3 regions of the Pseudalkalibacillus sp. NRS-1564 genome follow, and region 2 is predicted to be linked to each of the others. Evidence: riboswitches for the same ligand, from Rfam matches in the RefSeq annotation. Region 2 holds a riboswitch; each other region holds the start of a gene.
What was found. Region 2 has a riboswitch for cobalamin ahead of ACIFPW_RS21080 (ABC transporter substrate-binding protein). Riboswitches for the same ligand answer to the same signal wherever they lie in the genome.

Region 1: another riboswitch for cobalamin. It lies ahead of ACIFPW_RS02000 (acyl-CoA thioesterase); the one in region 2 lies ahead of ACIFPW_RS21080 (ABC transporter substrate-binding protein).
Region 3: another riboswitch for cobalamin. It lies ahead of ACIFPW_RS12850 (ribonucleoside-diphosphate reductase subunit alpha); the one in region 2 lies ahead of ACIFPW_RS21080 (ABC transporter substrate-binding protein).

Annotation. Positions count from the first base shown of each region.
Region 1 covers NZ_JBITPM010000004.1:97,616-107,552, forward strand. The annotation lists gene ACIFPW_RS01970 (MFS transporter) at 1-940, shown strand, start outside; gene ACIFPW_RS01975 (alanine/glycine:cation symporter family protein) at 1,084-2,352, shown strand; gene ACIFPW_RS01980 (histidine phosphatase family protein) at 2,382-3,041, opposite strand; gene ACIFPW_RS01985 (FAD-dependent oxidoreductase) at 3,176-4,504, opposite strand; gene ACIFPW_RS01990 (LLM class flavin-dependent oxidoreductase) at 4,744-5,739, shown strand; gene ACIFPW_RS01995 (AI-2E family transporter) at 5,816-6,895, opposite strand; gene ACIFPW_RS02000 (acyl-CoA thioesterase) at 7,180-7,674, opposite strand; cobalamin riboswitch at 7,790-7,973, opposite strand; gene ACIFPW_RS02005 (DsbA family protein) at 8,147-8,812, opposite strand; gene ACIFPW_RS02010 (DoxX family protein) at 8,828-9,253, opposite strand; gene ACIFPW_RS02015 (threonine/serine exporter family protein) at 9,356-9,802, opposite strand; gene ACIFPW_RS02020 (threonine/serine exporter family protein) at 9,818-9,937, opposite strand, start outside.
Region 2 covers NZ_JBITPM010000049.1:5,518-15,454, forward strand. The annotation lists gene ACIFPW_RS21055 (bifunctional adenosylcobinamide kinase/adenosylcobinamide-phosphate guanylyltransferase) at 1-102, opposite strand, end outside; gene cobD (threonine-phosphate decarboxylase CobD) at 90-1,154, opposite strand; gene cbiB (adenosylcobinamide-phosphate synthase CbiB) at 1,132-2,094, opposite strand; gene ACIFPW_RS21070 (adenosylcobinamide amidohydrolase) at 2,091-3,560, opposite strand; gene ACIFPW_RS21075 (FecCD family ABC transporter permease) at 3,563-4,624, opposite strand; gene ACIFPW_RS21080 (ABC transporter substrate-binding protein) at 4,587-5,570, opposite strand; cobalamin riboswitch at 5,709-5,893, opposite strand; gene ACIFPW_RS21085 (ABC transporter permease) at 6,139-8,721, opposite strand; gene ACIFPW_RS21090 (ABC transporter ATP-binding protein) at 8,718-9,401, opposite strand; gene ACIFPW_RS21095 (sensor histidine kinase) at 9,497-9,937, opposite strand, start outside.
Region 3 covers NZ_JBITPM010000026.1:746-10,682, reverse strand. The annotation lists gene ACIFPW_RS12875 (DUF4349 domain-containing protein) at 1-589, opposite strand, end outside; gene ACIFPW_RS12870 (mechanosensitive ion channel family protein) at 725-1,810, shown strand; gene ACIFPW_RS12865 (hypothetical protein) at 1,914-2,444, shown strand; gene ACIFPW_RS12860 (response regulator transcription factor) at 2,590-3,276, shown strand; gene ACIFPW_RS12855 (sensor histidine kinase) at 3,248-4,585, shown strand; cobalamin riboswitch at 4,944-5,119, shown strand; gene ACIFPW_RS12850 (ribonucleoside-diphosphate reductase subunit alpha) at 5,274-7,487, shown strand; gene ACIFPW_RS12845 (ribonucleotide-diphosphate reductase subunit beta) at 7,502-8,539, shown strand; gene proB (glutamate 5-kinase) at 8,697-9,791, shown strand.

The sequences.
Region 1 (9,937 bases), on a different contig from region 2:
TCTATTTGCTGCGGCTTCTTTTATCTATCCATTAGTAGACAACTATTATGCTTTACTCTTACTACGATTCTTTCACGGTGTATGGTTTAGTATTGTTACCACGGCAGCCGGAGCAATTGCTGCAGACACAATTCCAAGAGAACGACGTGGAGAAGGTTTGGGTTATTTCGCAATGTCTATGAACCTTGCAGTTGTTACAGGTCCCTTCCTAGCCCTAACGCTTCTTCAATATGTTTCATATATAACAATTTTCCTTGTATTAAGTACCATAATGGTGATAGGGGTTCTTTGCACACTAGGCGTAAAAGCCATAGAAAATACCGAACCTATACCCAAGAAAAAATTATCATTTGATGATCTTTTCGAAATAAAATCATTCCCAATTGCAATCGTTGGACTCTTTGTTGCTTTCTCTTATGCAAGCGTCATTTCATTTATCTCTCTATACGCGAAATCAATCGGTCTTCTTGAAGCTGCAGGATTCTTTTTCGCAGTATTCGCTGTAGCTATGCTTGTCTCACGACCATTCACTGGCAGGATGTTTGATTTAAGAGGACCTAATACTGTCATTCTTCCTGCATTTGTTTTGTTTGCTCTTGGTCTCGTAACTCTTAGTTTTACAACACAAGCATGGATGTTACTTCTTGCAGGGGCATTGATCGGGTTAGGATACGGTTCGATTGTACCAAGCTTCCAAACACTTGCTATCCAAGCAGCTCCCGAATCAAGAAGCGCGCATGCAACGGCAACTTTTTTCACCTTTTTCGATACTGGAATCGCAACGGGGTCATTCGTACTCGGCATCATTGTGACTTCTCTCGGTTATGCTAATCTCTACATGATTCTAGGGCTCTTCGTGATTGGTATTCTTTTCTTCTACCAATGGATTCAGAAACAAAAAAGTTCGAGAAAACAACTTCGATCACAAACTAATTATTAAGGAAATGTATACCATAGCGATTTAATGGGTTGAAGTATAGTGAAAAAGTAAGCTATTATGGGAGAATCTTATTTTTTCATGAGAGCGAGTTGACAACAGTGCAAGTAATAGAAGCAATTAACGCGGTTCTTTGGGGACCCATAATGATTTCCCTCCTCCTTGGAACTGGGTTGTTTTTCACGATACGTCTTGGTTTTATCCAGTTTACAGGCTTAAAAGAAGGATTTCGCCAAACATTTGGGCCCCTGTTTTCAAAAAAGAAACAAAAAGGTATTTCGTCTTACCAGGCCCTCTCAACAGCCATTGCGGCTCAAGTAGGGACTGGGAATTTAGCCGGAGTAGCCACTGCTATTGCAGCTGGGGGACCAGGAGCTATTTTTTGGATGTGGATCTCTTCCTTTCTTGGTATGGCGACGATCTTTGCTGAAGCTGTACTAGCTCAGAAATTTCGCGTAAAAGAAAATGGGGTCGTAAAAGGTGGACCCGCTTACTATATTCGCGACGGTCTAGGTAGTAAAAAATTAGCCGCCTTCTTTGCGATTGCGATCATTTGTGCGCTTGGTTTTGTTGGGAATATGGTGCAATCTAATTCAATAGCCGAGGCTTTTCAAACCGCATTTCAAATTCCACCGCTTGCGATCGGCATAGGTGTAGCGATTTTAATTAGTTTAATACTATTCGGTGGTATCAATCGAATTGCTCGATTTGCAGGCAATGTCGTTCCGATTATGGCGTTACTCTACATTATCGGAGCTCTTATCATTCTTGTCTTACATTTCGATCAAGTACTTCCAGCACTATCACTTATCGTTGAATCGGCATTTACTCCAGAATCAGCTGGAGGCGGAGTGCTTGGTGCCTCGATAAAAGAAGCAATTCGGTACGGGGTTGCAAGAGGGCTATTCTCAAATGAAGCAGGTATGGGGTCAACACCTCATGCCCACGCAGTGGCAGAAGTGAAACACCCTGCACAGCAAGGATTTGTAGCTATGGTCGGTGTTCTCATCGATACCGTGATTATTTGTACCGTTACAGCACTCGTGATTCTTGTAACGGACGGGGCAAGTTCTAACCTTACTGGAATTGAATTAACGCAAGCTAGTTTCACTAGTGGCCTAGGGGACTTTGGTGTTTACTTTATTGCATTTAGTCTTTTGTTCTTTAGTTTCACAACAATTTTAGGCTGGGCTTACTTTGGCGAAACAAATGTAAATTATTTATTTGGACAAAAAAGCGTCCCTTACTATCGTGGTGCTGTTCTTGTTTTCATCGTCCTAGGAACTGTTTTAAATGTGCCGTTCGTATGGCAGCTTGCCGATACATTTAATGCATTCATGGTGTTGCCCAACGTCATTGCCCTGATCGCTTTAAGTAGCGTCGTAAAAAAATCATATAAAGAGCTTTCTCAATAAAAAAAGCGATGCAGCTGCATCGCTTTTTTCTATCTATCTGCACTTAGATGAGAGTTGATATTCAGACTGCGGATCACGATTTCATCGCCAGCCACATCAAGGATATTTATTCCTGTATTATCTTGAAAGATGCGACGATAGTTGGCAAAAGGCATCCCAAGTACCCCTGCTAGAAAGAAACGAATCGTGTTGTTGTGCGCAACAACGAGCACCGTTTCACCGGAATGCTTTTCACTTATTTCCTTAAAAAAAGATGACGCTCTTTCATACATTTCACGAGCCGTTTCACCCGTTCGCCCCGCTCTTGTTTCCCATGGGTTAGCCATCCAATTATCCCATGAATCAGGATCTTCTTTAATAAACTCCGCTTTCGATCGACCTTCCCACTCTCCAAAATCACCTTCATAGATCCGTTCATCTATTTGAATCGGCAAATCTCGTTCTCCTAAGATATGTTCAGCTGTATGACGTGCACGTATTAATGGAGAAGCATAAGCTCGATCAAACGAAACCGAACTTAGAAAGTCGCCTGCATTCTTCGCTTGAGTGGCTCCCTCCGTAGAAAGTCCAATATCTGTTCGTCCACAATAAAGATCTCCTGCTGCATTCCATTCACTTTCACCATGTCGTACAAGATAAATACGCGTATGACTTTGTTTCGTTGCTTTATTTATACTCTTATTGGTCACTACTTGCTCACTCTCTCCTACACAAATTCTAACCTTCATTATGGCTATCGTATCGAGAGGATGCAAGTGGAAGAAAATGTTTCTATTTCTCATTACACAAGAAATCCGCTAGCTATATGCCAGCGGATAATCATCTATAAAGCGGCCTGTAAACCAGCCTGATTTAGAAAGTTCCACGGTTTATTAAAATGTGGTTGGAAAAAGAAATCGATGTATCCTAATTCATCTATAGTCATTTTGTTTTGAATACAAACAGAGAGTGTATTAATTGATTGCGTTACGTCTGCTTTAGAGATCACTTGAGCTCCAAGAATTCTCCTCGTATCCACTTCATAAACCACCTTCAGTGTGATCACTTCATAATCTGGCATAAACTCTGGACGATTGTTTTCTTTTATTGTGATTGTTTTCACATTCTTACCCACACTAATAGCTGCCCTCTCGGTTAAACCAGTAGAAGCCATACTGTGATCAAAAAGGTGTAAACCAGATGTCCCCTGAGTGCCCATATATCTGATCGTTGGTTTCATAATGTTCTGTCCAACGAGGGTACCCATTCGAACGGCATTTGTAGCTAAAGGAATATACGCATTTTCACCAGTAGGATTGTATTGTATAGCACAGCTATCGCCAGCAGCAAAAATATTTTCCTTACTTGTTCTCATATATTCATCTACAATAATGGCCCCGTTTGGCATCATCTCTATCTGCCCTTTAAGAAGATCTGTGTTCGGACGAAAGCCTACAGAAAGAATAACGAGATCTGCTTCATATTCTCCACGGGTTGTCACAACTTTAGAGACGTGTTCCTCTCCTTCAAAACGAGTCACTGTTTCGTTAAGCGCAAGACGAATGCCACGAGTCTTGAAGTCCTCTTCAATTATATCTGTAAACTCTGGATCAAGATACTTACTTAAGATACGGTCTTCTCCATCAATTAAGGTTACTTCTTTTCCATATTTCTGAAAAGCCTCTACTAACTCAACTCCGATATAGCCTGCCCCAATAACGGTAACGCGTTTAGCTTCCTTTGCTCGTTCGATAATTGTATTAGCTTGAGTATAGTTTTTTGATAAAAGGATATTATTAAGTTGAATTCCTTCGATTGGCGGAATAATCGGCCATGATCCTGTCGCCATCACAAGCTTATCGTAATCATCCTCAAACACTTCTTTTGTATTCAAATTCATAACGCTAATACGATTGTTTATAGAATCAATATCTAATACTTCATGCTTCATTTTCATTGTGACACCCATCTCTTCTAACTTCTCAGGAGATGAATAGAATAAACCTTTTGGATCTTTTACAACTCCTCCAACATAAAGAGCAATTCCGCAAGATAAGAAAGAGACATTATCATTACGCTCATAAACCGTAATATCTGCTTCAGGATAACGTGTTGCTATATTCGTAACTGCCGCCGTTCCGGCATGTGTACATCCAACAACTGCTACTTTCATCAACAATTCCTCCTTGTATAATTGTGAATTATTTCACATAAAAGGACACAATCATGTGATGTGTTTCACTATTTCTATATTGTAATTATATGTTCCTTTTGTATTAATTGCAATAAGTTTGTTCAATGTTTCACAATAAATTTTAAAAACAAAGTCGTCTTACTATCACATGCCTTCCTATCGCGTTACGATAATGATAGAAGGTTAATACTACTTAATAAAGCGGAAGGAGTCTGACCATGGTTACATTAAGCATTCTTGATCAAGTCCCTATACCTTCAGGGAGTGATGCCTATAAAACACTTGAGCATACGCGTGAACTCGCACGTACTGCAGAAGCTCTTGGATACTACCGATACTGGTTTACAGAACACCATAGTACAAAAGGACTTGCCAGCACCTCTCCAGAGATTATGATGTCTCACATCGCAGCCTCAACCTCTAATATCAAGGTAGGCTCTGGTGGTGTCCTGCTTCCACAATATAGTCCATTCAAAGTGGCAGAGAATTTCCGACAACTAGAAGCTCTTCATCCAGGACGTGTAGACCTTGGAGTCGGCCGTTCACCCGGTGGTACAGCAAAAACACGATTAGCTTTAACAGATGGCATTAATAAAAGCTTGAATGAATTCCCACGTCAATTAAAAGAGCTCTCCCACTACTTGACTGACTCTATGCCGAGAGGACACGAGTTTGCCGGCATAAAAGCAGCTCCTCAAACCGACTCACCCCCTTCTCTTTGGCTATTAGGTATGGGTGAGAATAGTGCTAAAAAAGCAGCAGAATTGGGCATTGGCTATGTCTTTGGGCATTTTATTAAACCTGATCGAGGTAAAAACGCCCTCCAAACTTACTATCAACAGTTCCAACCTACTTATTATAGTCCTTCTCCTTCAGCTATTATTGCCCTATTCGTCGTATGTGGAGAAACTGACGAAGAGGCGGAAGAACTTGCTTTAAGTCAGGATCTCTGGCTTCTGCGAGTAGAAAAAGGTCTTGATAGTCGAGTGCCATCCATTGACGAAGCTAAACAGCACCGTTATACCGTAACGGAAGAAGAACGAATAAAAAATAATCGAAAACGAATGATTATCGGATCTAGAGAAACAGTAAAGAAGAAAATCGACGAATTAGCCGAACACTATCAAACTGAAGAATTCATGGTTCTCACAAACATACATGATTTTGATGAGCGAAGAAAATCATATGAGCGTCTTGCACATATTTATTTATAAGGCGATTACTCAACATGTTTTTAGGTGTTACTCAAATAAAAGCCCCTACTTCTCAATGAAATAGGGGCTTTTACCGTTATTCAGTTAATTCGGATCGATGCCGTATTCGATAAAATTCATAGAAATTCTTAACGATGACCTTAATGACGGAGTAAAGTGGAATAGCAATCAGCATCCCAATGAACCCATATAAAGCCGCCGCTACAATTAGTAGTAAAATGATGGTTAAAGGGTGTATGTTTAACCTTTTACCTAGGACAACAGGCGCTACCAAGTTTCCTTCTAACTGTTGAACAACTATCGTAATAATAATCACATACAAGGCTAACATCGGTTCTTGTGTTAAAGCGACAACCAGAGCAGGTATAACACCAATAATCGGCCCGAAGAATGGGACAACTGCTGTGACCATCACAAATAGTCCTAATATTAATGCATAAGGTAGTCCAATGATTAAATAACCAACATACATTAGGACACCGTCTACGATTGCTACAATAATTTGTCCGATAATATAGGCCGATAAAGTTTTATCAACCTTATGAAGGATCTGTTCTCCTTCACCCTGATGTTTATTTGGAATAAATCTTAGGAGAAATGGGCTTAATTTATGATCATCTTTAAGAAAATAGAATAAGACAAAAGGTACGATTACAAGGACTGTCGTAGCACTTGTTAATGCACTCACAACCTGCATAATATGATCACCGAGGCTTTGCGTTAAATTACCTAAATAGCTCGTTGCTTTTTGTTGAAGGTTTTCTACAGAAAGCATCCCCATATCATTTTTCTCCATCATTTTCTCAGCTTCTTTTGCTGATTCTTTCAGCTTCTCAGGCAACTCCTTCGAAAACTCTGAAACCTGACTCTGAATCGGATTTGCTAGAAAAGTGAATCCAGTATAGAGGATACCCGCAATCCCTATAAACACAATTAAAATCGCGACAATATCTGATACAAATGGAATCTTTTTTAATAACTTAACAATAGGCTTGATTGCATAATACAAAAAACCAGCAATTAGTACTGGATAAAACAATGTACCTATAATTGTTTTCACCGGTTTCAATAAATCTAATTCTGTCAAAAAGAAAAAACAGATTAATAATAGAATAATACCTGTTATATACTTGAAGAAATCATGTCTAATCCACATTGGCCGTCTCCTTTGTTTTTATTCATTTCACTCTCATCCCTATACCACTCAACACTCTTTTACTAACTTGATTTCCACAAAAAGTTTCCGATTCCAGGGGATCTAAAAAGGAACCTCTCTCGTAAATATTGTTTCTATAAGAGTGAGGGGTGATTCCCTCTCCAATCAGCTAAATGTGGTTTTAAATACAAAACTACCATCTTTTAGGAATGAACCAAAATATAACGATAAAATGTCTCACGACTAACAAAAGAGAGCCGGAATACTCCAGCCCTCTTTTCTGGTTATAACAACGTTAGGATTCCCCCTAGATTCTTGCTTGTTTCTTTACGATCTAATCTTGTTTGAGCTCTTTTTTGGGCTAGCTCGTTAAGCTGCTTTTCCCCTTCAGTTTCCGGCTGAATTCCAGGTACTTTCATTGGTCTACCGTCGAGAAGGGCTACAAACGTAATAAAACACGTCGCTGCTATACGATTGGCACCCGTTAAAAGGTGTTCGGCGTTTACTTTCACAAAAACTTCCATTGAGCTTTTACCTGTCCATATGACAAAAGCTTCATAATGAATCGAATCCTCTTCCGTTATAGGATGTAAAAACTCCACCGTATCCATAGACACTGTCACGCATTCTAGACGAGAATGCCTTGTCGCCGCGATTGATGCTAGCATATCCATATCGGCAAGGAGTTTACCCCCAAATAATGTTCCATGGCTGTTAAGGTCAGGCGGAAAAATACGGCTGCTCTTATACACTCTTGATTCGCTTACATTCTTTTTCATATCATCTCTCCTTTTCTAAACAATAAAAAATGCATACTCTTTTCATAAGAGCATGCACAACAAATAGACTTTTCCCAGTCTTCTCCGTTACACCCCCCCTATCGTCCGTAGGTCAATCAGTGCTTTAGAAAAGGCAGGTCTCCTGGCTTGAAGCTTTGTTGAACGAATGCCCCTTCCCTATCATTGATAAGTGGGGTAACGCACCGTCCTTACTTCTTACAGTGGCGGGACCGCATTGGATTTTCACCAATTTCCCTATTAAGTACTGGAATCAGTACACCTTTTCCATTTTATTCAATTGTACTTCTCTATTCTTCATGCCGGGGATCCAAAAGTCAATACCATTCGTTAATCAAACGTTTGTTTAACTATTTATACCTTAAACAAACGTTTATTTAATGATTTTTCCGCCTGCAGAGGAACCAATTAATTAGAATGCAACAAAAAAAAGACGCCTTCACAGCGCCTTTATTTATTCGTCGGTTGAATCCTCAACCATTTGTTTTAATTCAGATAAACTAGTTCCGTCAAAACGCTTACCATCTACAAATAAGGTAGGCGTTTCTGAAACATTCTTTTTATTTGCATAAGCAAGGTCAGCTTCTACTCGTTTCTCACCTGCACCACTCTTATAGGCTTTAACAACTCTGTCCGTTTCTTCTTCACTAACTAGACCACTAAGGGTTTTCGTTAAGAAAGATTCAGTTAAAACATCTTTCGTCTCAGATCCTTTTTTATGTTTGTCATACAGAACATGATGAAATTGCCAAAATACATCATTACCTAATTCTTGATAAACAACCTCAGCAAATTCAGCAGCCCTCGTGGAATCTTTATAGAGGAACGGATAATGGACAAAGTAAAATTTTGCTTTCTCAGTTGCTAATAATTCCTCTTGGATTTTTGGAAGCAAAGATTCATTAAAGGATTGACATGAAGAGCATTTATAATCACCAAATTGCACAATTTCAACTGGCGCTGTTTCCTCACCCAAGTGCGGTTGAGAATCTAATTTAAATCCTTTTGTATTTGCAAATGGATGAAATAGAAAGTTAATAAACAAAAATAGAATAACGAGTCCCGCAAATAATAATAACCATCTGGCACCCGGTTTTAACTTCTTTTTTGGTTTAGCCATTCAGTCACTTCCTCTTTAATCCTTTGTTACTTTCTCCTGATCGATCTTAAACGACCAACCTTTTCTCTTAAGGTATGTTGAAAGACTATATGGACCGCCGCCTCCTAGAAATAAAGACACTGACATAGCTAGAAAAGCAATGTCTAGTTCATAACCGCCCAGCATTCCAGTTGATCTCTTTACAAAGAGAAGAGCTCCTAATAAAATCATGGAAAACAGTACGCTGACAATTCGCGTTTCTAAGCCGAGAATCATCAAAACTCCTCCAGTTAACTCAACTATAGCCACAACATAAGCAAGAAAACCAGAAATACCGATTGTCTCAAAAAAAGCTACTGTATTCGTGATCCCTTCAGAAAACTTTAAAAAACCATGAGCAAAAAAAAGCATACCTACGACCAATCGAATTGTTAACAACCCGAGATGGGGATAGGTTTTCATTATTGATCCTCCCCAGATACTAACATTATTTGACACCGTTCGACACAGTTATCCAACTAAACGTTATCATAATGAATGCCTACATTGCAAAAGGATGAAGACCTATTTCTGCCCCCTTGCGAGTGTGGAATGCCGTATGATTTGATTGATCACTTCCGAAAATACTAACCCTACTGCAATGGATCCCGATATCATAAATGCTCTGGCTGCAAGGTTAATGGCACTATTGTAATCATTTTGAACGAAATTCCTCATCGCATCGTAAGCCAGACCACCTGGAACAAGCGGAATAATCCCCGCTACACTAAATATAATGACTGGTGTCCGATACACCTTTGCAAAAACCTGACTAATAACAGCGATGACAAATGAGGCTGTTACAGTGGCGATGACAGCATCAATACCTGATGCCTCCATTCCGTAATAAATCATCCAGCCACACATGCCAACAAACCCGCCTTTAATAAGGGAGGATTTAGGAGCGTTAAATAATAATCCAAACGCTGCACTTGCCACAAAGCTCGTCAAAACCTGAGCAATAATTGTCATAATTGTCCTCCCTTTCTATAAAAATGATACAACAAGGGCAATGCCTGCTCCAATCGCAAATGCGGTAAGAAAGGCTTCTGCGCCTTTAGATAGGCCAGATATTAAATGCCCCGCCATTAAATCCCTTACAGCATT
Region 2 (9,937 bases):
GTGAAGCGTACTGTTTTCTGTCCGGACCGAAGCTGCTCGCTTTTCCGCAAAACGACTTTTCCCGCTCCTCACGCCACCGGTTATAAAGATTAGCTTCGCCATGATGCTAGCACCTCCATGAGTCGGTCGTTTTCATCGGAAGTTCGAATCGCAAATCTGAGCCAGCGCCCGTTTAGACCTGGAAAGTTCTCCGTATGCCTTGGGACGATGCCGTTTTTCATCAAGTAGTGCATGAGCGGCGCTTGATCGGTTCGTTCAGGATCTTTCAGCAAATAAAAATTCACGCTTGATCGTGAGTAAATATAGCGATGCTTTTCGAAAAAAGTCTGGAGCTTTTCACGTTCCTCCTCAATGAACTTTCGCGTTGCCGTCATATACGCCTGTTCTTCGATACAAATTTCACCAGACATAAGTGCCAAGGCGTTGACGCTCCAGTGTGGCTTGAGCTTTTTTATCGCGCTAATCGCTTCAGGATGCGCCATCATATAACCTAAACGCAAGCCTGGAATGGCGAACATTTTCGTTAACGAGCGCAGAATGATAAGGTTCTTATTTGTCATGAGCTCGACGGTATAGCTGGGCTCTTCATGTAAAAAGTCCGCGAAGGCCTCATCGATGATCAGGTAGCAATCTCGTATTTCTGCTTCAGCGATCAGTGTTCTGACTGCTTCAGGATCGTACGAAACACCGGTTGGGTTATTTGGCGTACAGAGAAAAATGGCGTCAAGGTGATTCATTTTTTCAATAAGTGGGTTTGGGTCGAGACGCCACCCCTCTTCAAGCGTATGGTAAGTAATTTCGCAGCCTGCACTACGGCACGCTTCTTCATACTCTGAAAAAGCAGGCTGCACAATACAAACTCGTTTATGAAAAAGAAAACGGCCGACGAGCGTGATTAGCTCAGCACCACCGTTACCTACGAGAACGCGACTTTCTTCTGTATTGTGCATTGCTGCAAGCTTTTTCGTTAGCGAGGACGCGTGGGGGTCAGGGTATGTTGTGATGAGGTTGAAAGCGTCAGGCCACTTTTCGATCAGCGCCTTTGGAGGACCGAATGGATTTAGGTTTGCGCTGAAATCGAGCGTCTCCTCAGGCTGTGCGATACTCAGCGATTCATATAAATAGTGCGGATTAGAGCCGTGTGATGGTAGCAAGGAAAAGCCCTCCGATCCATAAGATAAGTAGAAAAAGAATGCTCGTGCGATTCATGATCGCAATCGCTTTTGGAATATGTATGGCGCTTAGCTTGATGATGCTATCACCGATAAGCGCACGGTTTGAGACGATGCCTTTATATGTGTTCACCCCGCCAAGCTGCACGCCGAGAAGCGCTGCCGTTGCCGCTTCTCCCCAGCCGCTGTTTGGACTCGGGTGCTGTTTTGCATCGCGAAATAGAACGTGCCAGGCGCGGCTTCTTGCGGTATGCTCCGGCTTTATGGAAAGCATCATACAGCAGCCTGTGATGCGACTTGGAATCCAGTTCACAGCGTCATCAAGCTTCGCAGAGGCGTAGCCAAATGCTTCGTATTTTTCGTTTCGATAGCCAACCATTGAATCACACGTGTTAATCGCTCGGTAGGCCACCGCCCCAACGCTACCGCCGATAAGCGCCCAGAATAGCGGTGCCGTAATGCCGTCGCTAGTGTTCTCAGCGACGGTTTCAACAGTGCCTCGCACAATTTCACTTTCATGGAGTTGATCTGTGTCACGACCAACGATCCAGGAAAGCTTGCGTCGTGCTTCTGTCATATCGCCTTGCTGAAGCGGCTTATACACGTCCAGCGCCGCCTGCCGCAAACTTTTCTGCGAAATCGTAGTTGCGATGAGAATGCCTTCAAAGAAAATCCCCACAAGCGGGTGAAGGGTGTAAGCAAGAAAAACGGTAAACCCGGTTAGCGTGATCACAACGACAAGAACGGTTAGCGTCATGAGGGCACCTTTTTGTTTGCGGTTCGCACCATGGTTCCAGCATTTGTCGAGAAAGCTGATAAGTGAGCCGAACCACTTCACCGGATGCGGCCATTTTGGTGGATCGCCAATCAGCAAATCCAGAAAAAAAGCGAGGCTAATCGCAAGAAGGTGATGCATGATCATAGCGAGAGCCTCGTGCGGTACTTTTCAAGCGCCTCTGTTGTACAGGTGTAAACGCCGAGGCTAATCAATTTTCCGAGCGTTGTGATCGTGCCCGCGTATGCCTGATGCTGTCCACGCTGTGTCGCGGCGACCAGAATGCTGTCTGTAGAAGTACCTGTTGCTATGGTGCCTGTCACCGAGTCTTTTACTTGCTGGTCGTGCATGACCTTAACTTTTGCTTCCGTTGCGGTCATGATGCTTTGGATGAACGCTTCATCTGTGAGCGTTCCGTTCACGAAAATCCACGTGTTGATCGTTCCAGGGAGCGGCTCGTATACGTGCTCTGCGCTTTTCGAGGCATCAACGGCGTTTCCAACGCCTGCCGTTACAACGACAAATACCGAAACCCCTTCATCTTCTACTAAGCGGTAAGAGACATCCTCTAATCGAACGGCAGTCATCATGCCAACTGTTTCTGTCGGATCGATGCCGTGCTCCTCTAAAAACGTCGCCATTTCTTCTTTATGATCTGAACAGCTGTAGCTTTTAGGGACGTGGCGGTTGACGAACGTGCGATACCAGCCAGTTCTAGATCCTACGACCCCCGAAGACATCGTCCGAAGCGGAAATGGTGTCGTGAGAGTGATCATGTTTTCTGACCGCTCAAGGTAGCGCTCATCAATGGTAAGATCGCTTTGATCCTCTGCCTGTTTTTCTGGTAATAAGAGCATTTGTGGCTTAGGCACGGTCGGATGCGGATGCTTTTCAATTTTTGTGCGATAAACCGATTGAATGCGCTGTTCGTTTAGGACGTCATTTGGCTTGTTGTGCATGTTGATTTTCCCATTTTCAAGAAGAAGCAGGCGGTCACAGTACAGACCTGCCAGATTCAAGTCGTGAAAAATCGAAATCACCGTTAGCCCCTGTTCGCGCGTCCATTTTTTTAAGAGATCGAGCAGTTCTTTTTGATAAGAAAGGTCGAGGTGGTTCGTCGGCTCATCTAATAAGAGAATCTCGGGTTCCTGCGCAAGCGCCTGTGCGAGAAAGACGCGCTGACGCTCACCGCCTGAGAGTTCGTTCACGTAGTTATCCGCGAAGGCGGCGATTCCCGTTTGCTCCATTGTACGCTGCACGACTATCTCGTCATGCTCGCTCCACATTTGAAACCATCCCGTCTGATGGGCGTAGCGTCCGAGCGAAACGGTTTCTTTAACGGTATAAGGAAAAGCCTGATCCGCATGCTGTGGAAGAACCGCAAGCACGCGCGCCAGCTGTTTCGCTGAGTAGCTTGAGAGCGGCTTATCTTTGAGCATGATTGAGCCGGACTTTGCTTTTAGAATGCCGCTAACCATTTTAAAAATAGTCGTTTTGCCGCTTCCGTTTGGTCCAACGATCCCGAGAAGCTCACCTTGATTCACATCAAACGTGATGTCATCAAGCACGTCGTGACCGGGGTATCCTCCTGTAACAGAATGTACGCTTAGCATGCTTATCCTCTTCTTTCCTTACGTCTTCGTATTAAAATGATGGCAAATACCGGGGCACCGATAAGCGATGTGATGACGCCAATCGGCAGCTCAGTTGGTGAAATGATCGTTCTTGAAATTAAATCAGCGATGATTAGAAAAGCAGCTCCAAGTAAAATGGATAGTGGCAGTAAATGCCTGTGATCCGGGCCCCATAGAAGGCGCGTTAAATGCGGAATCACAAGGCCAACGAAACCAATCGTTCCTGAAACCGCAACAGCTGCCCCTGTTAAAATCGAGCCGCCGATTAGAATCCAAAGCTTTCGTTTCGCGACGTTTACGCCGATATGCTGAGCGCGTTCTTCACCAAACGACATCGCGTTCAGCTCCTTGCTGCTAAACAGCAGGATCCCTGAGCCGATGATGAAAAATGGAAGAATGATTCCGATGTATTCCCATCCGCGCATCGACACGCTTCCAAGAAGCCAGCCGATAATTTGACGAAGCTCCTCTCCTGTTAAGGCGATCATAAGTGACAGGAGTGAGCCAAGGAATGAGCTAAACACAATTCCTGTTAGGATGATCGTCTCCACGCGCATCGATCGCTCGATTTGTCGTGCGAAGAAAAGCACGAGGAAAATCGTGAGAATCGATGCAGCGATGCTCATAACTGGTAGGGTGAACATGCCGACAAACGGAATGGACAGGTTGAAAAACAGCACGAGTACCGCTCCAACTGATGCTCCGGATGAAACGCCGAGCACGTACGGATCCGCTAGTGGATTACGCAAAAGACCTTGAAAGGCGGCCCCTGCTATCGCAAGAGACGCCCCCACTAGACCTGCCAAAATGACGCGTGGCAAGCGAATATCCATCACAATCGTTGTAAACATTGGATCGGTTTTGCCTATGAATGGAAGGTGTAAAACTTCGCTTCCGATTAATTTTAGAATGGTAAGCACTGGAACTGAAACAGTACCGATTGAAATGCCAAGGAGCATGGCACCAATTAAGAGTGCTATCGCAATCGGATAGGCAATGAACCGTTTATTCAGCAAAAACATCCGGATAAACCGCTTTTGCAAGTTCCTCTACTCCTTCAGTAAGACGAGGGCCAGAGCGCGTAACGAGGTCAGAGTGTACGTCAACAACCTGCTCTTCTTTGACAGCCGTTACGTCCTGCCAGCCGTCGCGGCTTAACACTTGTTCAACTGGCTTCTCTGTATAGTAGCCGTACGTTGTGATGATCACGTCTGGATTCGCTTCGATAATCGCTTCCTGATCCACCTGGTTCCAGCCTTCCTGATCGTGCGTCACGTTCTTCGCGTGAATCATCGTTAGCATGTCATCCATAAACGTATTCTTCCCTGGAGAGTAGATTTCAGGCGCAGGGGCAACTTCGACGAAGACATTTTTCTGATCTTCTTCACTAATGCTTTCTGCTTTTGCTTGAATGTCTTCAAGATCTTGCTTCATTTCATCGATCGCTGTTTCCGCTTCTTCCGTTTCACCAGTTGCTTGTCCGATCATTTCGATGGAAGCGTACACTTCATCGAAGCTTTTCGCATCGTTCACAACGAGTACGGTGATTCCAGCATCACGAAGCTGCTGTAGACCTGCTTCTGAGTTATGTGCGCTTGAGCCGTGTGCAAGTACGAGATCAGGCTTTAGAGAAATGATTTTCTCCACGTTAAATTCCATGCCGCCGATTTTTTCGATATCAGCCGTTTCTTCCGGATAGTTGGCGAAGTCAGATACGCCAACGACTTCTTCCCCTGCTCCCAGGTCGAAAAGGATCTCAGTGTTACTCGGGATTAAGGAGACAATTTTTTCAGGATCTTTTTCGATCGTAACATCCTGGTCCAACGCATCCGTTATCGTTACTGGGAAAGCGCTATCTTCTGACTGTTCAGCTTGCTCTGTATTCGCATTTTCTTCATTTGTCGCGCTGTTCTCTTCACTCGCTCCGCAACCTGCGATGATTCCTGTAACGAGAAAAAGTAAAACGAGTAGTGAATAAAGCTTTTTCATGTGTGTTTCTCCTCCTGTTTTCTGATGTCTCTAAACTAAAAAATCCCCACGCACGAGGGCATGGAGATGGTCGAATGGAAGTAACGGTGTGCCAAAGGCAGCACCTGAATCCGTTCGCACATCCCTATCCTCGTAGGCTGTTCGCGCTAGACTCAGGCAGGTCTCCTGGCTCATGGTTATCGCATGCTGCTCCTTCCCATTCGCTGTTACGAACAGTGGATTCTGCAGCAGGCGACCATTTACAGTGGCGGGACCGCGCTGGAATTGCACCAGCTTCCCTATTAAGTCTTCATTGAAAAGACACCTGAATCGATCACTATGTAATTGGTAACAGGTTTATTATACATGATTGCGGGGGTGGGGGGAACAGTTGTGTTTTGAGGGGGTCAGACCCCTCTCTGACCCCTTCGCTTTCATTCACAACGATCCCCCTTATTCGTTAAGGCTCCGAAGAAATTCTCAGACTTACAAAAGCAAAAAAAGTGTCCCTCATTGAAGGACACTTTTGCTGCTTTTGTCTTTTGGTGGGGTCAGGCACGAGCCTGACCCCGCCCTCCGCTTCCACCGCTTACACATTCTCTTGCTTCAACGTATCAACGATATTATTCTTGTCTAATTTCTTAATAGAGTAGAACATTGCGGAACCTACGATGATGAAGATGGCAATGATCACAAAGAGAAGACTCATCCACGGCAATGTGAACCCATAGACAAACGTACTTCTAAATGACAAATACATCAAGAACATGATTGCGATGCTGATTGGAATCCCATAGAGGATTGCCTTCATGCCATAGAAGATACTTTCGTAGTTCATCATTTTACTAAATCCTTTCGGTGTCATCCCAACGGACTTAAGCATAGCGAATTCTCGCTTGCGAAGAGAAATGCTTGTCGAGATTGTATTGAAGATATTTGCGATTGAGATTAGGGAAATTAACGAAATAAATCCGTACGTGAAGACCGACATGAACAGAATCATCTGCTTGTCGCGCTGTCTATTTTGAAAAACATTATAAACATACAGATCGGATCGTTTCATCTCTTCAATCGCTTCTTGCGTAGCCATTGGATCTGAACTGTTCATATAGAGAGAGGTTCGCACGTCTTTTTGAACGTCTTTATCAATCATCCCCTTCATGGTTTCCTCAGAAACAATGACGTCGAGTCCACCGGCACCAGACCTACTCACTCCCATTGGCAGTTCATCCGTTAAAGCACCGATTTTAACTTTGTTTATTAATTTTACTTCCTCTGTTTCATAATTCATTGAAGATAGCTCGATGCTTTCCCCTATTTTGGCGTTGAGAGACTTTGTTTCCTTAATCTTGCTTGTCTCAGGATCCATATAAGAGACGTTTTCAATCAAGATACCGGCCGGTTTCTCCGGATCCTGAAGTTTCTCTGCATCCACGCCTACTTTTTTTGCATATTCGTTAAAGCTTTGTTCATCTAAGCCATGTAAAACCGCATTATACTGGTATTTCCCATCCCTTAGTAAGCTCTCATCCTGATATAAGTTTTCCTCTAATCCATCTGGGATAGCATCATCATCCACATAGGTGTTTAACACCAGTTCCTTGGTCATACTTGCTTTCGTAACATTCTTGAGCTTCGTAAACGGCTCCAGATCCCCTTTCTCAACGCTGTTTCCACTTATTTGAATATCAAAATTGAGGTTTTGCTGCGAGAGCTCAACCGATTTTTCTAAATTCGATGTAAAGTAGGAAACAGATAGAAACAGGATAATGCTAATCACAAGGGAAAAAACGGTCACCTGATACCTTCTTTTATTCCGCTTTAAATTCTTCAAGCCGATCTCAGCTTCGATCCCAAATAATTTTCGAATCAGTTTGGAAGTCTTCACTGTTTTGCCCGATAGCTTGATATCCTGCGTTTGTCGGATAGCATCAATGGCTGAGATCTTCGATGCTTTACGTGCTGGCATATAGGATGAAATAAAAATTGTGATGATTGAAATCCCACAGGCAACGAGAATACTTAGAGGCGTTACGACGACTTGGAGCTTTTCTGTACCCCCAAGCGCCCCTTCAATAAAGGAATTAATGAACATGAAAGTAGTCGCTATTCCAGCAAATCCAGCAAGAATTCCGATCGGGATACTGATCAGGCCAATAATCGCTCCTTCAAAAAAGACCGATGTTTGCTTCTGTCGTTTCGTCGCTCCAACGCTCGCCAGCATACCTAAATGTCTCGAACGTTCGGAAACACTAATCGCAAATGCATTGTAAATCAATGCAACGGAACCGATAATGATAACGCTCATAATAATTCCGGTTAACAGTAGCATTGTTGTTAACAGATTATCGTTATCGGTCACGCCATAGTAGCGAAGCAGTTCATCGTTAAACGAGACGTTTTCAATATTGTTTTGTTTCGCCAGCGCTTCTGCATGCTCATAAAGAGATCGTTTCACTTTGTCCAACACGACGACAGCATCAACGGTGTCCTTGCTATTCATAAGGCTTTGATCGACATAGCTAATCGCCGTATAACCGGGCGCCCACGCGGGTTCCCATGTGGGACGTTTGATTGTTCCTACAATCGTATACGTTCTCGTGTTCTCATTTTCTAATGATTCACTTGCACCTTCTACATCCGTTTGGAGGGGATCGTTTTGAGAAAAAGGACGTTCAACACCTTCCATCTGGCGTTCGCCAACGTTCAGTGTGAGTTGATCGCCAATTCCGTGTTTCACCTTTGCATTCCCCGCAACTTCTTCAGACAACACAATCTCATTGTCTTCCTGCGGCAAGCGTCCCTCGCTTATTTCGATTGGGAAGTTTTTGAATCCCTGCTCATTGTATTCTTTAATAAACAAATAAGGTTTGCTTTCATTTTTCGCTTCATCTAATTTGGCATAACCTACATCGTTTGCGAGAACCAGAGTCTTGGTTGATTCGTCGCTTTCGATCGCTTCAATTTGATCGGAATCGACGTTCTCATATTGAACGTGCCACTCTCCATCCGTCGCGATCGATTGTCGTTGCAAGAGATCCATGAACGAGACACCAAGCGTCGCGACAGCCATGACCATCGCTACGGAAATAATGACACCAATGATGGTAACCAGCGTCCGTCTTTTATTTTCCTTCAAATGCCTCACGGTCAGTTTATTTACGATGTTCATGGACGGATCACCTCGTCTTTGGCAATCCTCCCGTCTTCAATCGAAATGACACGATCCGCTTGTAAAGCAATCCGTTCATCATGCGTGATGACAATCAGCGTTTGGTTGTAATTTTTATTAAACATTTTCAGCAGCTCCATAATTTCACTGCTGTTTTGACTATCTAGATTTCCGGTCGGTTCATCGGCGAGCATAATGGAAGGATTACTAATGAGTGCCCTCCCAATTGACACACGCTGTTGCTGTCCTCCTGATAACTGGTTCGGCGAATGCCCAAGCCGATTTTGTAAGCCCAATGTGCCGACGATATTCTCAAGCTGCTTTTGGTCAACTTTATGTTCATCCAGTAGCATCGGAAGGGTAATGTTCTCTTCAACGGTTAAGATTGGAATCAAATTATAGAATTGATAAATCAACCCGATTTGCCTTCTTCTAAAAATGGCAAGCTGCGTTTCATCGAGTTGATAGATGTTGGTATTATCGACGAGAACGTTGCCGCTCGTCGGTCGATCCACGCCACCGAGTAGGTGAAGCAAGGTTGACTTCCCTGAACCAGATGGGCCGATAATGACGACAAATTCTCCTTTTTTAACTGAAAATGAGACGTCATCGAGTGCCTTCACGGCCGTTTCCCCTTTGCCATACACTTTAGACAGATTTTCTATTTGTAAAATATCCATTGCAGATTCCCCCATAAATTTAATGTACCTTCAGTTTATCTGCCTAAAATGACGTTAAAGTGACTCTTAGGTGACAGTTTAGTCACCTGGCCTTTCTAAACAACTTGCTTATAAAATTTTATGGTAAATTCTGTCCCCGTACCCTGTTTACTCGTTACTTCAATATCCCCATTCTGGCTGGTGATAATGCTGTACGCCATCGCAAGACCGATACCAACGCTATCGTCTCCCGCATTTTTTCCCCTATAAAATCGTTTAAAAATATAAGGCAGATCTTCTTTTGGAATGCCATTTCCATTGTCTGAAATGATGATTTCGGTATACAACGGATTCTCGGAATACGAGAGTGAAATCGTTCCACCCTCACCGGTATGCTCCACGCAGTTTTTTAATATGTTTAAAAGCGCCTCCGAAGTCCAATTAACATCTCCGACAAAAGTGGCAGCATCGTCACCCGTTATGCTTATGTTTTGTTGTTTAATATCGACTGGTATGAGAATGGATTCTACTGCTTTTTGGATTATCTGCCGAGGTGA
Region 3 (9,937 bases), on a different contig from region 2:
GTACACGGGAAAGCTCATTAGATATAGCTAACAGATCTTCTGTTTTAGTTGCTTCGTTAAGAAATGATTCCAGTCGTTTTTGAACAGCTTCTTTTGCTTTCAGCCTTGAGGTAAGATCAACGTAGTTTTCGGTGACATCGGTTCCAGATATCGATTTTTGAGGAGCTCCTTTCCCAAGCCCTTCAACTGCATTGAGATAAGAGTCAAATTCAGGTTGGGGTATGCGTACGGTCATTGATCCAAAGAGAGAATCTTCTTCTGAAGCAATACTTTCTTCGACAACATAACCTTTATAAGTTCTAGTTAGATCTTTGATTTTGGCAGTAGCCTTAGGTAAATCTTCAACTGTTAAGGAAAGGTTTGCATTGAAGATTACCTTGCGATTTTGCTGTAAGGCAGGCATTTCTGATTTTTCTATAGAAGACGAATTTTTCTCTTTTTCTCTTTCATTTCCTCCCTGGTTTTCATCTGTGGATTGATCAGTTGAAGTAGCTATATCGCTACTTTCATTTGAAAAGTTTCCATTATTAGAACTACATCCTGCTAGTAAAAGAATTGATGTACAGATAAGAAGGATCCATCTTCTCATAAGTTTGTCCCCGCTTCGTGATTATTTGTAAATCGATTAGAAGTTTCTTAAAGAATTAGACGGTGTAAGACCTGCGGAGGTTACAATTTCCATGATATGATAAAGGATAACTGAATAAAAAAGGGGTTGCCTTTTGTGCATTCAATTTTAGAAAATGCGAACATTATGGACATAGTCATTACAATTTCTGTAATACTAGGTCTATTCCTGATTCGATTTCTGATCAAATTATGGCTGACAAAACGAGACAAAGAGGAGAATTACCCAAACGGTATTCGACCAGCTTTCCTCTCATTTATAAATTGGACAACAGGGTATGCCATCCTGCTATTTGTTTTATTTTATTTTTCCGATAACAGTTGGATGTTTAGTCAATTATTTGCAATTGGTAGTGTTGAAATCTCGTTGTTTCTTATATTAATTGCACTATTTATCATTACTCTTGCAAATCGACTTTCAAAGATTGCAACTTCATTTCTTATGCCTCCGCTTTATGATCGATACAGCCTGGATACAGGCTTGCAATTTACGTTCAATCGTGTTTTTCATTACACATTGATGGTGATAGCGGTCGTTATTAGTTTAACGACAGTCGGGATTGATCTAAGTGCTTTAACGGTCTTTGCAGGAGTACTTGGGGTTGGAATTGGTTTTGGAATGCAGAACATCGCAAATAACTTTATTTCTGGTTTAATTATTTTATTTGAAAGACCAATTAAAGTAGGTGATCGAGTGATCATAAACGATGTTATTGGAGACATTGAAAAAATTAACATGCGTGCCACGATTATTCGAACACTAGACAATGAACGGATTATTATGCCAAATTCGTATTTTATCGAAGAGCAGGTTGTGAACCACTCTTATGGAGACTCAAGATTGCGCCTCGTTTTACCAATAGGGGTGGCATACGGTTCAGATGTGGAACTTGTGAGATCGCTATTGCTTCAAGTTGCTATGGAAGAAAAAGAGAATTCCATGTATGTGCTTGAGACTCCTCCTCCTTTTGTGAATTTCCTTGGTTTTGGTGATTCATCACTTGATTTTCAACTATTCATTTGGATCTCGTCACCAAAAGCAGCGGTAGAAACGAAGAGTAATTTAAACTTCCGCATTAACCGAATTCTTGCAGATCACAACGTTGAGATACCGTTTCCACAGCGTGATTTGCATGTACGTAGTTTGGATGCTAAAGTGATCGACCAATTAAAAAAGAGATAGAGCAAACTCACATCATTTTCACATCATTCTTACAAATTTCTTCGTAAGTTGTTGTCCATAATAGGTATTGTAAGAACATACCTATGAAGGGAGATTGATGAAGATGAACAAATGGATGATTGGTGTTGCCTCTATGGTTTTAGCTGGGGGGATAGCTGGAGCAAATGTTAATGCGGCAGATGACGAGTCAACTGAAATAGAAGAGCAAACAGTAGGGCAAACCCAGGAGATGGCAGGTCCTAGAGGAGATCATGGGAAAAGAGGTCACTTCGAAGACCGCTCTCTAGATCGCGAACTGAAAATGGCAACTGCTGAGAAAAAAGATCAATTAATCGACCTTTTGCTTGATCAGGATGCTTCTAGTGTTGAAGGTGTCGATGAGCTTCAGAAAGAGCTTGCTGATCTAAACTCACAGCTTGATGCGATGCATGATGAAGCACAGGCTGCTCATGAAGAGAGAGAGTCTAAGAAGCAGGAACTTGAAGAAAGTGGAGAGCGTCCAGAGTTAACCGACGAAGAGAAAGCCGCAAGAGAAGAAATGCGCGAAGAGATGGAAGCCAAGCGAGAGCAGGCTCAAGAAATTGTGAAACAAAAAAATGATATACTTGATCAGCTGATTGAAAAACTTAGCTAATCTTAGCGAGAGATAGGGGCCCCTATCTCTTTCGTATGTTTTGAAGACATGCGGCTGATTTACTGTCAGATAAGGCTAGGATAATATAAAGAGTATGAAAAGCACATTTCGTCTAAGATGTGAAAAGGGAACGGAGTTGAGAGAGATGCAGCACGTTTTTGTGATAGATGATGAACAAAATATACGTGATATTTTAGAGAAGTATTTAAAAAAAGAAGGGTTTATTGTCTCAACCTTTACAGATGGGGCAGAAGTGTTAAGTGCTCTAGAAACAATTGAACCCGATTTATTAGTATTAGATATTATGATGCCAAATGTTGATGGACTTGAACTCCTTCGACGGTTAAGAAAGTATTCTTACATTCCCGTTATCGTTGTTTCCGCAAGAGATGAAGAGCTTGATCGGATACTAGGCCTTGAACTTGGTGCTGATGATTACTTAACGAAACCTTTTAGCCCTAGAGAACTTGTTGTGCGTATTAAGAATCTATTCAAACGGATGAATCGCCTAGAGAAAAACCATTCTTCACAAGAAATCACTGTTCAGAACGTACGTTTAAATAAGAAAAAAAGACTGTTATTAGTGAATGAGGAAGAAATGGCTTTAACGCCGAAAGAGTACGATGTGCTCGCCTATCTCCTCCAACATTCAGGACAACCGTTTACAAGAGAGAGATTAATTGAAGCCATTTGGGGTTATCAATATGTAGGTGATGGCAGGATTATTGATGACCTTGTGAAAAGGCTACGTAAAAAGATGTCAGATGCAAATGCGCAAGCGAAGATTGCGACAGTCTGGGGGTATGGCTATAAAATCGATGAAGAAGGTTAATATCGGTACCAAATTGTTTCTTAGTTATATCGTTCTTATTGTTGTTATTCTGCTTATTACTACTATTTCATTTCAATATTTGTTTCAAGAATATCTTGTGCGCGAAACGAGAGAACAGCTGCAAAAAGAGGGATTGCAAATTAGTCAAATGCTCGAAGATCGACAGTGGAAGGGCGAAAATTCACCTAATGGGTTACTTGATCGCAGAAGAATTGAAATGGCAGGCAATTTAATCTCATCTCAATTTATAATTTATAATGCAAACGAGAAGGCAATTTATTCGAATGTCGATGAAGTAGTTCGAATTGATTATGAAGAAAACAAAGGAAAATTATACGTTACAGAGGAAGTGCCAATTAGTCTTTCACGAGAGCAAGTTGGCAGTATTGTGCTATTTACGAAGGTAGAAAGTCTTGAAGGTTTCAATCGGATTATTCAGCAATCACAGGCTGTTAGTCTTTTAGTATCTGCTGCTGTTGCCGTGCTCCTTGCTGCTATTATGCAGAAAGGAATAGCGGGGCCAATTCGATTACTTGCCAACCACATGAGGGAATTTACGATGCGCAAGGAACAACCCCCGTTGACGCTTAAAACAAAGGATGAAATCAATGAACTTGCTAAGACGTTTCAAGAACTAACGGAGCAACTTCGAAAAAATGATTTTGATCAGAAGGAATTCCTTCAAAATGCGTCTCATGAATTAAAAACACCTCTAATGGCCATTCAAGGGAATGCGGAAGGGATTCTAGATGAAGTAATCGTAGGAGAGGACGTCGAGTATAGTCTTGAAGTAATCGTGAAAGAAACGCAGCGTTTAAAAAAGATCGTGCAGGACATTTCTTATTTAACTAGGTTAGAAACAGTAGATGAATCTTTTACTTATGAAGTAGTCGATCTTCATCACGTGTTGATGGAAGTCATCACTGCGGTAAAACCACTTGCACATCAACGGCAAATAGAGGTAAGGTATGACACTGATCATGCCATAGACGTTAAGATGGACAGTGATAAAATGAAGCAAGCTTTTATGAATATATTCGGTAATGCCCTTCGATTCGCTTCGTCCGTTATAGAAGTACATGTCCACCAAGATAATGGTCAAGTTTATATTGAGGTTGAAGATGATGGTAAAGGCTTTGGCGAGAATCCACAGCGCGTTTTTGAACGATTCTATACAGGTGACAAGTCAGGTTCTGGCATTGGTCTATCGATTACGAAAACAATAGTAGAAAAGCATAATGGTAAGATTTACGCCGAAGACAATAAAAAGGGAGGAAGGATCGTGATCTCGCTTCCTTTTCAATCGTAGTTAGAACTTTATGTTTTATGCTCACTTAACTTTTGTAGAATTTCTTTGCTTTCTTGTTCACTCAAAATACCAAATTTCTGACAGAGTTGTGTATAGCCAGCCAATTTCTTAAAATTAACCGAAGATAATCTTTTCATCATACTCACCTTTCTTTCCTTTAGGAAACTTTTTTAGGTATCAACAATATATGCATGAGCATGTTGAAAGTGATAGGTGAGTGTCTTTAGAGTTGAAATAAATTGAAGTCAATGTAACAATAAAGCTTGTGCTAAATTAAAGCATCATGTAAGATGAGGTTATCAATATTTAGTAACTATCAAGTGTTTCGGATACTATATATGGTGTAAATTGTACGCAATTAAATAATTGAGTATGCGGTGTCGTATAACGACTTAATAGGGAATCCGGTCTGAATCCGGAGCTGTCCCCGCAACTGTCGTGTGGACGAGGCAAGAAGCCACTGGAGTTAATTCCGGGAAGGCTTGCCAAGGAAGAAGCACAAGCCAGTAGACCTGCCGTATAGTCAAAAACGTTTCTATTCTTCGGGGGTTGAGGGTGAGAAATGGCAGGGTAAATGTACGAGTACGTTCATTTATACGTTGTCGTTTTCTCCAGGCTCACTCTTCCGAGAGTGAGCTTTTTATTTTGGATGGATAAAGGAGAGAGGTATATGAGTACTGTAGCAGAAATGACAGTAACAAAAATGATAGAGGAAGTAAGAACGCTCCTAGATGAGTACCCGTTACTTGCTAGTGAGAGTTTTATTGAAAAAACAATTGATGGTATTTCAGAAGAATCAACGCAAGAAGAGGTCGGTAATATTCTAGTTTTAAATGCCCTTGAACGAATTAGCGCAACAGAACCTGACTGGACTTATGTGGCAGCAGCTTTTCATCTTCGTTCGCTCTATCGTAAGTCTCTTTCACATCGTTCTGAGAAAGAGGTATATGGTGGGGGAAGCTTCTATCGCCTTCTTCAACAGCTGACAGATGAAGGGATTTATAACAAGGCACTCCTTCAGTCTTATTCCAAGAATGAAGTAGGGCAAGTTGCTAAGTTAATCGAGCCATCAAGAGATCGTTTGTTTACATACATCGGACTACGAACGCTCGCAGACCGCTATCTAGCTACAGATCATGATAAGAATGTGTATGAATTACCTCAAGAGCGCTTTCTAGTCATTGCTATGACGCTCATGGTAAATGAACCAAAAGATAAGAGATTAAATCTAATTGAAGAAGCGTATTGGGCGCTATCTAATTTATATATGACAGTAGCAACGCCTACTCTTTCAAATGCAGGGAAAAGCTATGGACAGCTAAGCTCATGCTTTATCGATACGGTGGATGACAGTCTTAGAGGAATCTATGACAGCAATACAGATGTAGCGACCGTTTCGAAAAATGGTGGAGGAATTGGAGCATATCTCGGGAAAATTCGTTCTCGTGGTAGTGATATTAAAGGGTTTAAAGGAAATTCATCTGGGGTTTTACCATGGATGAAGCAGTTAAACAATACAGCTGTGAGCGTAGACCAGCTAGGACAGCGTCAAGGTGCTGTTGCTGTATATCTTGATGTCTGGCATAAAGACGTTTTCGAATTTCTTGATGCCAAGCTTAATAACGGAGACGAACGAATGAGGACACATGATCTTTTCACGGGTCTTTGTATTCCAGATATCTTTATGGAAGCAGTGGAAGACCGTGGAGACTGGTATTTATTTGATCCGCATGAAGTCCGTCAGGTGATGGGGTTCTCTCTTGAAGATGCTTATGACAAAGAAAAAGGATCAGGAGAGTTTCGTATGAAATATAGGAAATGTGTGAACCATCCTGAACTTTCAAGAAAAACCGTGCCGGCGATTGAGATTATGAAGCGAGTTATGAAATCACAATTGGAAACTGGGACGCCTTATATGTTCTATCGAGATACGGTGAATCGAGCGAATCCGAATAAGCATGCTGGTATGATCTATGCTTCCAATCTTTGTACGGAAATTATGCAAAATATGAGTGCAACGACCGTTGAAGAGGAATTCACGAATGACGGTAAGATTATCATTACGAAAACGCCTGGTGACTATGTCGTTTGTAATCTATCAAGTATTAATCTCGGGCGTGCGGTTACAGCTAATGCACTAGAGCGATTAATTCCAATTCAGGTAAGAATGCTGGATAACGTGATCGATATTAATACGATCGAAGTGCCTCAAGCCCAGTTAACGAATGAGAAGTATAGAAGCATTGGTCTTGGAACGTTTGGTTGGCATCACCTCCTTGCGAAAAAAGAGATTGTCTGGGAAAGTCAGGAAGCGGCAGACTATGCGGACGAACTATATGAAACAATCAATTATTTAACGATACAGGCAAGTCATGAGCTTGCCGTTGAAAAAGGAAGCTACTCTCTCTTTGAAGGCTCTGATTGGCAAAATGGGGAGTACTTTAATCAACGAGGTTACGTTAGTGAAAAATGGCAGTCCCTTAAGGAAAGGGTCCAAACGAATGGTGTCAGAAACGCCTATCTTTTAGCGGTTGCCCCTAACAGTTCAACAAGTTTAATAGCTGGATCAACAGCATCAATCGATCCGATTTTCCAAAAAGAATACTCTGAGGAAAAGAAGAATTATAAAATTCCTGTTACAGCGCCTGATCTTTCACCTGAAACGACCTGGTATTACAAATCGGCTTATCACATTGATCAGCTTTGGAGTATTGAGCAGAATGCAGCCAGACAGCGTCATGTGGACCAATCAATATCGTTTAATATCTATGTGCAAAGTACGGTAAAAGCGAAGGACTTATTGAACATTCATATGACAGCTTGGAGAAGAGGGTTGAAAACAACCTACTATACACGAAGTACATCTGTAGATATTGACGACTGTGAAAGCTGCGCAAGCTAAAGGAGGAATTGGAAATGGCTACGATTCAACAAAGAAAGCTATACGATGTCTCCGCACCGAATAGCTCGACTGGAATTATTAATGGAGAAAGCTCAAACGTTTTAAACTGGGATGATGTCCGCTTTAGCTGGGCATATCCTATGTACAAAAATATGCTAGGAAACTTTTGGACTCCGTTTGAAATCAATATGTCGAACGACGTGAAGCAATGGGAAGCATTAAGCGAAGATGAGCAAGATACGTTTAAGAAAATTATTGGTCTTCTTGCCTTCCTAGATTCGATTCAAACCGACTATTCAAGTAAGGTTGCGGATTACTTAACAGATTCAAGCCTTTCTGCGCTCATGCAGGTGCTTTCGTTCCAGGAAGTTGTGCATAATCAGTCATATAGCTATGTACTTTCTTCCATTGTAAATAAAAATGAGCAAGACCGCATTTTTGAATATTGGAAGCATGATGACGTGCTCCTAGAACGAAACCAATTTATTGCTTCTGGTTATGAAGCATTTGTTAAAAATCCAACTCCACAAACATTTTTTGAATCGATTGTTTATGACATTATTCTTGAAGGGCTTTTCTTCTACGCCGGGTTCGCTTTCTTTTATAACCTTGCTCGAAATCAAAAGATGGTGTCTACCTCAACAATGATTAACTATATTAATCGGGATGAGCAGCTGCATGTGACGTTGTTCGTTAATATAGTGAAAGAATTGTTCAATGAGCATCCTGAACTGAATACGAAAGAAAATCATGATTTCATCACGAATACATTTCGTGAAGCTGCTGAGCTTGAGATGAAATGGGGAGAATACATTATTGGTAATCGTTTCCCTGGTATTACAATGAACGAACTCAATGACTACATTAAATTTATGGCAAACAATCGCGTCAATCAGCTTGGTATCGAACGCCCATTTGAAGGTCACCGAGAGAACCCTATGCGGTGGATCAAAGCCTACGCGGATGTGAACGCTGGGAAAAGTGATTTCTTCGAACAGAAATCACGTCAGTATACAAAAGTGTCTGATGATAATGGATTTGATGATTTATAAAGAAATGAAAGAAAGGTCAACTCAAATAATGAGTTGATCTTTTTTTAGACATTAAGAGTAAAAGTAATGTACGACAAAAAAGAAATTTTGTGGTAAGATACTAAAAATCATTTTGTACTTTAACGTGAAAGAACGTATTCATATAAGGAGATGTAACATGAGAAAGAAACGAATTGTTGTTAAGATTGGGAGCAGTTCATTAACAAACGGTAAGGGAGAAATTGATCTAGTTAAGCTCATTGATCATGTTAACGCCCTCGCATTAATTCGTCAGGAAGGACATGAAGTACTTCTTGTTTCTTCAGGCGCAGTTGCGGCAGGTTTTAAAGAACTTGGATATCCAGCAAGACCCGTCACGTTAAAAGGAAAGCAGGCTGCAGCCGCTCTTGGTCAAAGTTTACTTATTAAATCTTATATCGAGGAATTCAGTCAGCGGAACATTTCAGTCGCTCAAATTCTTTTAACACGCCCCGATTTCTCGAATCAAGAACGATACAAAAATGCGTTTGATACGCTTTCTGAATTGCTGGCAAGAGGGGTCATGCCGATTATTAATGAAAATGATACGGTCTCAACGGAAGAGTTAAAGTTTGGTGACAACGATATGCTTTCAGCTCTTGTAAGCGGACTGGTTCATGCAGATGAGCTCATCATTTTAACAGATGTGAACGGTATCTACGATTCGAATCCGGCAGCGAACCCTGAGGCTGTTAAACATCACTCTCTGACAGAGATTGATGATACGATGATTGTTCAAGCCGGCGGCGCTGGATCGAGCGCTGGAACAGGGGGCATGAAGTCAAAGCTAATTGCAGCGAAGACAGCTTTAAACCTGAGCGTTCGCGTCTTTATCGGTCATGAAACTGGTAGTGAAAAGTTACTTCGAATTCTCTCTGGTGTCGGAGACGGAACTTATATCAGTCGAGAGAAAGCCACATCTTTCCCAATTAAAAAACAGTGGATTGCGATGCACTCTCACGTATCAGGTCAGCTTTATATTGATGAAGGGGCGGAAGAAGCGATTATTCTAAAAGGGAAGAGTTTGCTTTATGGCGGAATTAAGCAAGTCGTAGGCGACTTTAGTGTAGGAGATGTCGTAGAAGTACACGGGAAAAATGGAAAGCTTGGAAAAGGACAGGTTCGATATTCCTCTTCTTTCTTGGAGAACGTGATTCGAGATCATGAGAATGAGAGCACCACAGTTGAAGTGATTCATAGAGATCAATGGGTGGCAGAGATGATGAAGTCATAATAAATCAAGAAAAGAGATGCCTCCGAACCTGATAGCGGAGGGCATCTCTTTCCTTATAGGAAAAATCTCCCCATATGAAGAATCTGTGGTTTTAGAACATAGAAGAAAACGATGGTAGAATAGAGCTATGAATCTAATTGAAGGAC